DNA from 2 places in the Veillonella atypica genome. Region 2 is predicted to be linked to the other one. Evidence: a T-box and tRNA genes for the amino acid it is inferred to sense, from the RefSeq annotation. Region 2 holds a T-box; the other holds one or more tRNA genes.

Region 1 (3,566 bases), on a different contig from region 2:
TACCTCGTGATGAAAGACCACAACTTGCAGAAGAAGTAATTCGTCGTGCATTAAGTCGCAGTGATACAGAAGTTGTTCTTATCGATGGTATTAATGTATTGTTTGCACCGATATTAAATTTAAATCCTCTTGAACTATTAAAGACTATTAGTAAAACATATCCGATTGTTGTAGGTTGGCGTGGTCATCTCGAAGGTGATCAATTGTACTTAGAACACAATAATGATCCAAAACATGCGGTAGTGACAATCACTAAACCTGAGCGTGTTATGGTTATTGATTAATTAGCGTTACATTAATTAATGAGGGCATTATATATTGCCATGCATTGTGACCACATTTTGAAAGAAGGTGAATGACATGGAACAATATGTAATAGCCCTCATTTTAGGTGTTATAGAAGGTATAACAGAATGTATTCCTGTATCGAGTACAGGTCATATGATTATTATTGGGCATATGCTCAATTTTGAAGGCACACATGCTGATGTATTTGAAGTGTTTATTCAGATAGGTGCCATCCTTGCTATTTATACACATTATAGACGTACATTTAACGGCTTTTTAAAACGGAAAAATTGGATAAAAACACGCGGCGTATCTTTGCTACATATTAGTGCGGGCATGTTACCCGTATTAATGGCTGGATATCTTTTGCAATACATTATAAAAGAGTATTTATTTGGACCAATTCCCGTTATAATAGGCCTTATTATAGGTGCTATATTTATGATTTATGCGGAAAAAAGAACAGTATCTGGACGATTGGTGGATTCTGTAAATAATTTGACTATATATCAATGCTTTCAAATAGGTCTATATCAAATGCTTTGTCTATGGCCTGGATTTTCGCGCTCTGGTGCAACCATTGCAGGGGGGATGCTTATCGGCTGTACACGGAGGGCCGCAGCTGATTTTTCGTTTATCATGGCTGTGCCTGTTATGATTATCGTGTGTGTGTATGATTTAGTGCGTGTCATACATGCATTGGGATTAAATGATATCATTATGTTTATCATTGGCACCGTCGTATCATATATTAGTGGGATATATAACGGTAAAAGGCTTTTTGTGGTATCTAAATAGATCCTCGTTGGCGTCGTTTGGATATTATCGAATTATAGTTGCTATTCTAGCAATAATCTATTTATATATGTGAGTTTAGATGTGAGTTCCTATGAGGCAAAAATGAAGTTGGAAAAATTCTAAAAAAATACTTGCGTCAGAAAAACTTTCATGATATATTGATATAGCACTAAGGGTGACTGCGAAGAACGAACGAAATTTTCAAAAAAGTTTTAAAAGGTTCTTGACACTTAGTGTGTCAGATGATACAATACATCTTGTCGTAATGATGCTGGCGTAGCTCAATAGGTAGAGCAGCTGACTTGTAATCAGCAGGTTGTGGGTTCAATTCCTATCGCCAGCTCCATTTTATTTATGGAGGGATTCCCGAGCGGCCAAAGGGAGCAGACTGTAAATCTGCCGTCTTCGACTTCGAAGGTTCGAATCCTTCTCCCTCCACCATTTATAGCGGGGTGGAGCAGTTGGTAGCTCGTCGGGCTCATAACCCGAAGGTCGCAGGTTCAAGTCCTGTCCCCGCAACCATAATTTCACAGTGAAGTGAACGTTCATTGTGCTGGTGTAGCTCAGTCGGCAGAGCGTATCCTTGGTAAGGATAAGGTCACCGGTTCAATCCCGGTCACTAGCTCCATACATGGCGGCATAGCTCAGTTGGCTAGAGCAATCGGTTCATACCCGGTGTGTCCGCGGTTCAAATCCGTGTGCCGCCACCATTAAACCTCACATTGGTGGGGATTTTTTTGTATCTACTATAAAAATATAATTATAACTAATTACATCCCTCGAAATAGGATGTAATTTTTTGTTTATTGACATTTGTGTATTATGGTATAATAATCTGTAGGAATGTATATTCCGTTGATTAAATTAGGTTATTATATTATAGTAATACTATAAAAGTATTTTGTTTTTGTGAAGGAGGATATAATCCTAATGGCAAAAGAAAAATTTGAACGTACGAAACCGCATGTTAACATTGGTACTATCGGTCACGTTGACCATGGTAAAACTACTTTGACTGCTGCAATCACTAAAGTATTGGCTGAAAAAGGCCAAGCTGATTTCCAAGATTACAGCATGATCGATAAAGCTCCAGAAGAACGTGAACGTGGTATCACAATCAACACTGCACACGTTGAATACGAAACTGAAAACCGTCACTATGCACACGTTGACTGCCCAGGCCATGCTGACTATGTTAAAAACATGATCACTGGTGCGGCTCAAATGGACGGCGCTATCTTGGTATGTTCCGCAGCTGACGGCCCTATGCCTCAAACTCGCGAACACATCTTGTTGGCTCGCCAAGTTGGTGTTCCTGCAATCGTAGTATTCTTGAACAAAGCTGACATGGTTGACGACGAAGAATTGATCGAATTAGTAGAAATGGAAGTTCGTGAACTTCTTTCCTCCTACGAATTCCCTGGCGACGAAGTACCTATCATTGTAGGTTCCGCTTTGAAAGCTTTGGAAGGCGACGCTCAATATGTAGCTAAAATCGACGAATTGATGGCAGCTGTAGATTCCTACATCCCAACACCAGTTCGTGATACTGACAAACCTTTCTTGATGCCTGTGGAAGACGTATTCACAATCACTGGTCGTGGTACAGTAGCAACTGGCCGTGTTGAACGTGGTCAAGTAAATGTAGGCGACACAGTAGAAGTTGTAGGCTTGAAAGAAAAAGCTGAACAATACGTTGTAACTGGTCTTGAAATGTTCCGCAAAACTTTGGACTCTGCAGTAGCAGGCGACAACGTTGGTGCATTGCTTCGTGGTGTTGACCGTAAAGACATCGAACGTGGTCAAGTATTGGCTAAACCAGGTTCCATCAACCCACACACAAAATTCAAAGCAGAAGTATACGTATTGACTAAAGAAGAAGGTGGCCGTCATACTCCATTCTTCTCCAACTACCGTCCACAATTCTACTTCCGTACAACAGACGTAACAGGTGTTGTAAACCTTCCTGAAGGTGTAGAAATGTGTATGCCTGGCGATAACGTAACAATGAATATCGAATTGATTACTCCAATCGCTATCGAAGAAGGTCTTCGTTTCGCGATCCGCGAAGGTGGCCATACAGTAGGCGCTGGCGTTGTAACTGAAATCGAAGGTTAATTAGTAGCCTTTGTAATAAATAGGACTCCGTAAGGGGTCCTATTTTTGTGTAAAGTTCTAGACAAGGAACGCCATTTTTTGTTATACTATTTCTGTCAGGTACATGTGCCTGGCTTTTTTGAGTTGCTTAAAATCTTGACATTGCTAGACACATATGATACTATTCATTAGTATGTAGTCGAGCGTTTTCGAGTACAAGAGACTTATTAGTAAATATAAAGCGAGGTGTGTCCGGATGCGTAATGCCATTACTTTAGCTTGCACAGATTGCAAACAACGTAATTACCAAACGAACAAGAATAAGAAAAACAATCCTGATCGTATTGAAATGATGAAATATTGCAAATTCTGCGGTAAACATA
Region 2 (3,566 bases):
ACAATTATATAATTAGTTGCGTTCTTTAATTTCAATTTTAATGGAATTGAAGAATTCGTCGAATGGAACTGTACCCAATTCGTCGCCGCCGTGTTTACGTACGTTAACGGAATTATCTTCCATTTCTTTATCGCCAACAACGAGCATGTAAGGAACTTTTTCCATTTGTGCTTGGCGAATTTTGTAACCAATTTTTTCGTTGCGATCGTCTACTTCTACGCGAACGTAGTCATGGCGCATTTGTTTTGCCAATTGGTTAGCGTATTCCACGTGTTTTTCTGAAATAGGTAATACTTTCACTTGAACAGGTGCCATCCAAGTTGGGAATGCACCAGCATAGTGTTCAGTCAAGATACCGATGAAACGTTCCATGGAACCGAAGCATGCACGGTGAATCATGATAGTACGATGTTTTTGACCATCTTCACCAATGTATTCTACGTTAAAGCGTTCAGGCAAGTTCATATCCAATTGGATAGTACCACATTGCCATGTACGGCCCAAGGAATCTTCGATATGGTAATCGAGTTTAGGACCATAGAACGCGCCGTCGCCAGGGTTGATAACATAATCGATGCCTTTTGCTTCGATAGCGTTACGCAATGCTTCTGTAGCTGCTTCCCAAATTGCATCATCACCCATTGCATTGTCTGGTTTAGTAGACAATTCAACATGGTATTTCAAACCGAATTGGCTATAGATACGGTCGAACAATTCGATAACTTTCATCAATTCGGATTGCATTTGTTCAGGCAACATAAATACGTGCGCATCGTCTTGTGTGAAAGCACGAACGCGGAACAAGCCGTGTAGTGCGCCAGATAATTCATGACGGTGAACTAGGCCAAGTTCTGCATAACGAAGTGGCAAGTCACGGTAGGAATGCATTTCGTTTTGGTAAACTAAGATACCGCCTGGGCAGTTCATAGGTTTAATTGCATATTCTTCGTCATCAATGATTGTAGTATACATATTTTCACGGTAATGATCCCAGTGACCAGATGTTTCCCACAAATGTTTATTCAAGATGATTGGTGTGCGGATTTCATCATATTCGAAATCATGATGTACTTCGCGCCAGAAGTTTTCCAATTCGTTGCGAAGAGCCATGCCTTTTGGCAAGAAGAATGGGAAGCCAGGACCTTCTTCTTTGATAACGAACAAACCAAGTTCTTTACCAAGTTTACGGTGGTCGCGTTTAGCCGCTTCTTCAAGCATGTGAAGGTATGCATCTAGTTCTTCTTTCTTTTCAAATGCTGTACCGTAGATACGTTGCAACATTTTGTTCTTTTCATCGCCGCGCCAGTATGCACCTGCAATGCTTTGTAATTTGAAAGCTTTCACCTTACCAGTGGATGCAACGTGAGGACCTGCACAAAGGTCAACAAAATCGCCTTGTGCATAGCAAGAAATCACAGCATCTTCAGGAAGGTCTTCGATCAATTCTACCTTGTAATCTTCGTTTTTAGATTTGAAGAACTCGATAGCCTCTTGACGAGACATTACGGATTTAGTGATAGGCAAGTTTTCTTTCACAATACGGCTCATTTCCTTTTCGATTTTAGTCAAATCTTCAGGAGTCAATGTATGCTCCATATCGATATCGTAGTAGAAACCTTTATCGATAGCAGGACCGATAGCCAATTTTGCTTCTGGCCATAAGCGTTTAACCGCTTGTGCCATAACATGAGAAGCTGTGTGACGTAATGTGTGTTTACCACCATCTTCTTCGAATGTTAAAAACGCTACTTCAGAACCATCTACAAGTTCTTCACGAAGGTCTGTTAATTCTCCATTTACATTGGCTGCTAACACTTTTTTAGCCAAACTATTAGACAATTTTTTTACTGCTTCCCCAAGAGTAGTGCCAGCAGCGTATTCCTTTGCACTACCATCAGGTAAAATGATTTTTACATCTGCCATTTTAATTTCCTCCAATTTATTATCTAGGATAGACTGGATTTTTGTAATAAAAAAAGACCCCCTATCCCTACAAAACAAGGGACGAAGATCATTCGCGGTTCCACCCTAGTTAATTCACCGCATCACAAGGATACAGTTCATTCACTTCATTAAGCCCGATAACGGTGGCTGCCGTATTTGCCTACTTAAGTTCAACAAATCAGTTTAAAGGGGGTAACTCTAATATATGTGTAAGGCATTTCCAGCATCTGCCTCTCTCTGGTACACAGGGATATAAGAATCATGTCCTTTGCATCACTTTTACTAAGATATCTTATCATAGGTCCTAAAAAATTTCAACTATATAAGTACCTCCTAAAAAATAGAACAGGCCTGTTCTATTTCTAAATATACTCTATTAACATGTCTCTCAAATTAGTACAGGCCTGTTCTATTTCTAGAGGCACGCATACACATCTTCCTAAAATTAGTACAGGCCTGTTCTATTTCTAAAGGCACGCATACACATCTCTCTAAAAATTAGTACAGGCCTGTTCTATTTCTAAAGATACGCATACACATCTCTCTAAAAATTACTACAGGCCTGTTCTATTCCTAAAGGCACGCATACACATCTCTCTAAAAATTAGTACAGGCCTGTTCTATTCCTAAAGGCACGCATACACATCTCTCTAAAAATTAGTACAGGCCTGTTCTATTTCTAAAGATACGCATACACATCTTCCTAAAATTAGTACAGGCCTGTTCTATTCTTAAAACACGCTCTATTAACGTGTCCCTCAAATTAGTACAGGCCTGTAGTATTTCCAAGAACTATCTATTTACGTTCAAAGTGCGCAGATAGCATGGATCCAATTACTTTTTCAATTTTAGAGTTTGTAATGTCTGGGCCCTTGAATAGGATCAACATTACGTCGTCGGAATTGTCTTGTTTAGATACCATCAAAACGCCGCTACCATGAGCACCATTATCGTCGTAATCTTTTGCAACAATAATCATGTTAAGGTAATGGTCTTTCATATATGTATATACTTTGCTTTGTTTAGCGGAGTTGCCGATGCTGCTCGCCATTCCCATAGCGCGGTTAAATACGATAGCATTCGCATTGTGCGGGTTATTGCGAAGTTGTTGTTTTTCTTCATCGTTTAGTGGCAATAGGTTAACCATCATGGATTCACCCATGCGGCCACGAAGCATAGCCGGCATGGTTTCGCGCACGTCCGCCGGAATGTCGTTACTAGGATTGAGTTTTAAATCCTTAGGAACGGTCATGTACAATGTCCCCTTGCTGTTTTGACCTTGTACAGTTTTACTATTGTCGATAGCGCCCATTGTGAAAGTGTCTTTAATGATTTCCAGTTGTACGCCCAATGGTTTTTCAGGTACACCACGGCTAGCTACTTGAATATCACCAGATTTAGTTTTCTTAATAGTTTCCACAGACCAAGTTGCACCTGGTTTGCCTTCATCGCTAGGAGATGTCAACGCAGCAGGCACTTCTTTGGCACCTGTAAATACATAGGTTTGTGCTGGCACAATTGTATCAGGAGCACCGGACTTGTTGAATACAGCACCATATAATACATTTGGTACAACAGTAGAACCAATTTTCAAATTATTGTTTTCTTGGCTTTCAACATCA

Evidence for each region. A T-box is a leader RNA that pairs with one kind of tRNA and senses whether it is charged. The one in region 2 lies ahead of thrS (threonine--tRNA ligase), so its partner is inferred to be a tRNA-Thr.
Region 1: it encodes a tRNA-Thr, which carries the amino acid that the T-box ahead of thrS (threonine--tRNA ligase) is inferred to sense. The anticodon was not compared.

Annotation. Positions count from the first base shown of each region.
Region 1 covers NZ_JAPVXV010000005.1:48,777-52,342, reverse strand. Annotated here, with positions in the region: gene brxF (BREX-3 system P-loop-containing protein BrxF) at 1-284, shown strand, start outside; partial or broken gene O3598_RS07235 (undecaprenyl-diphosphate phosphatase) at 361-1,159, shown strand; tRNA gene O3598_RS07230 (tRNA-Thr) at 1,357-1,432, shown strand; tRNA gene O3598_RS07225 (tRNA-Tyr) at 1,443-1,527, shown strand; tRNA gene O3598_RS07220 (tRNA-Met) at 1,533-1,608, shown strand; tRNA gene O3598_RS07215 (tRNA-Thr) at 1,639-1,714, shown strand; tRNA gene O3598_RS07210 (tRNA-Met) at 1,720-1,796, shown strand; gene tuf (elongation factor Tu) at 2,017-3,204, shown strand; gene rpmG (50S ribosomal protein L33) at 3,440-3,566, shown strand, end outside.
Region 2 covers NZ_JAPVXV010000004.1:68,522-72,087, forward strand. Annotated here, with positions in the region: gene thrS (threonine--tRNA ligase) at 13-1,923, opposite strand; T-box leader at 1,998-2,227, opposite strand; gene O3598_RS05955 (hypothetical protein) at 2,741-3,566, opposite strand, start outside.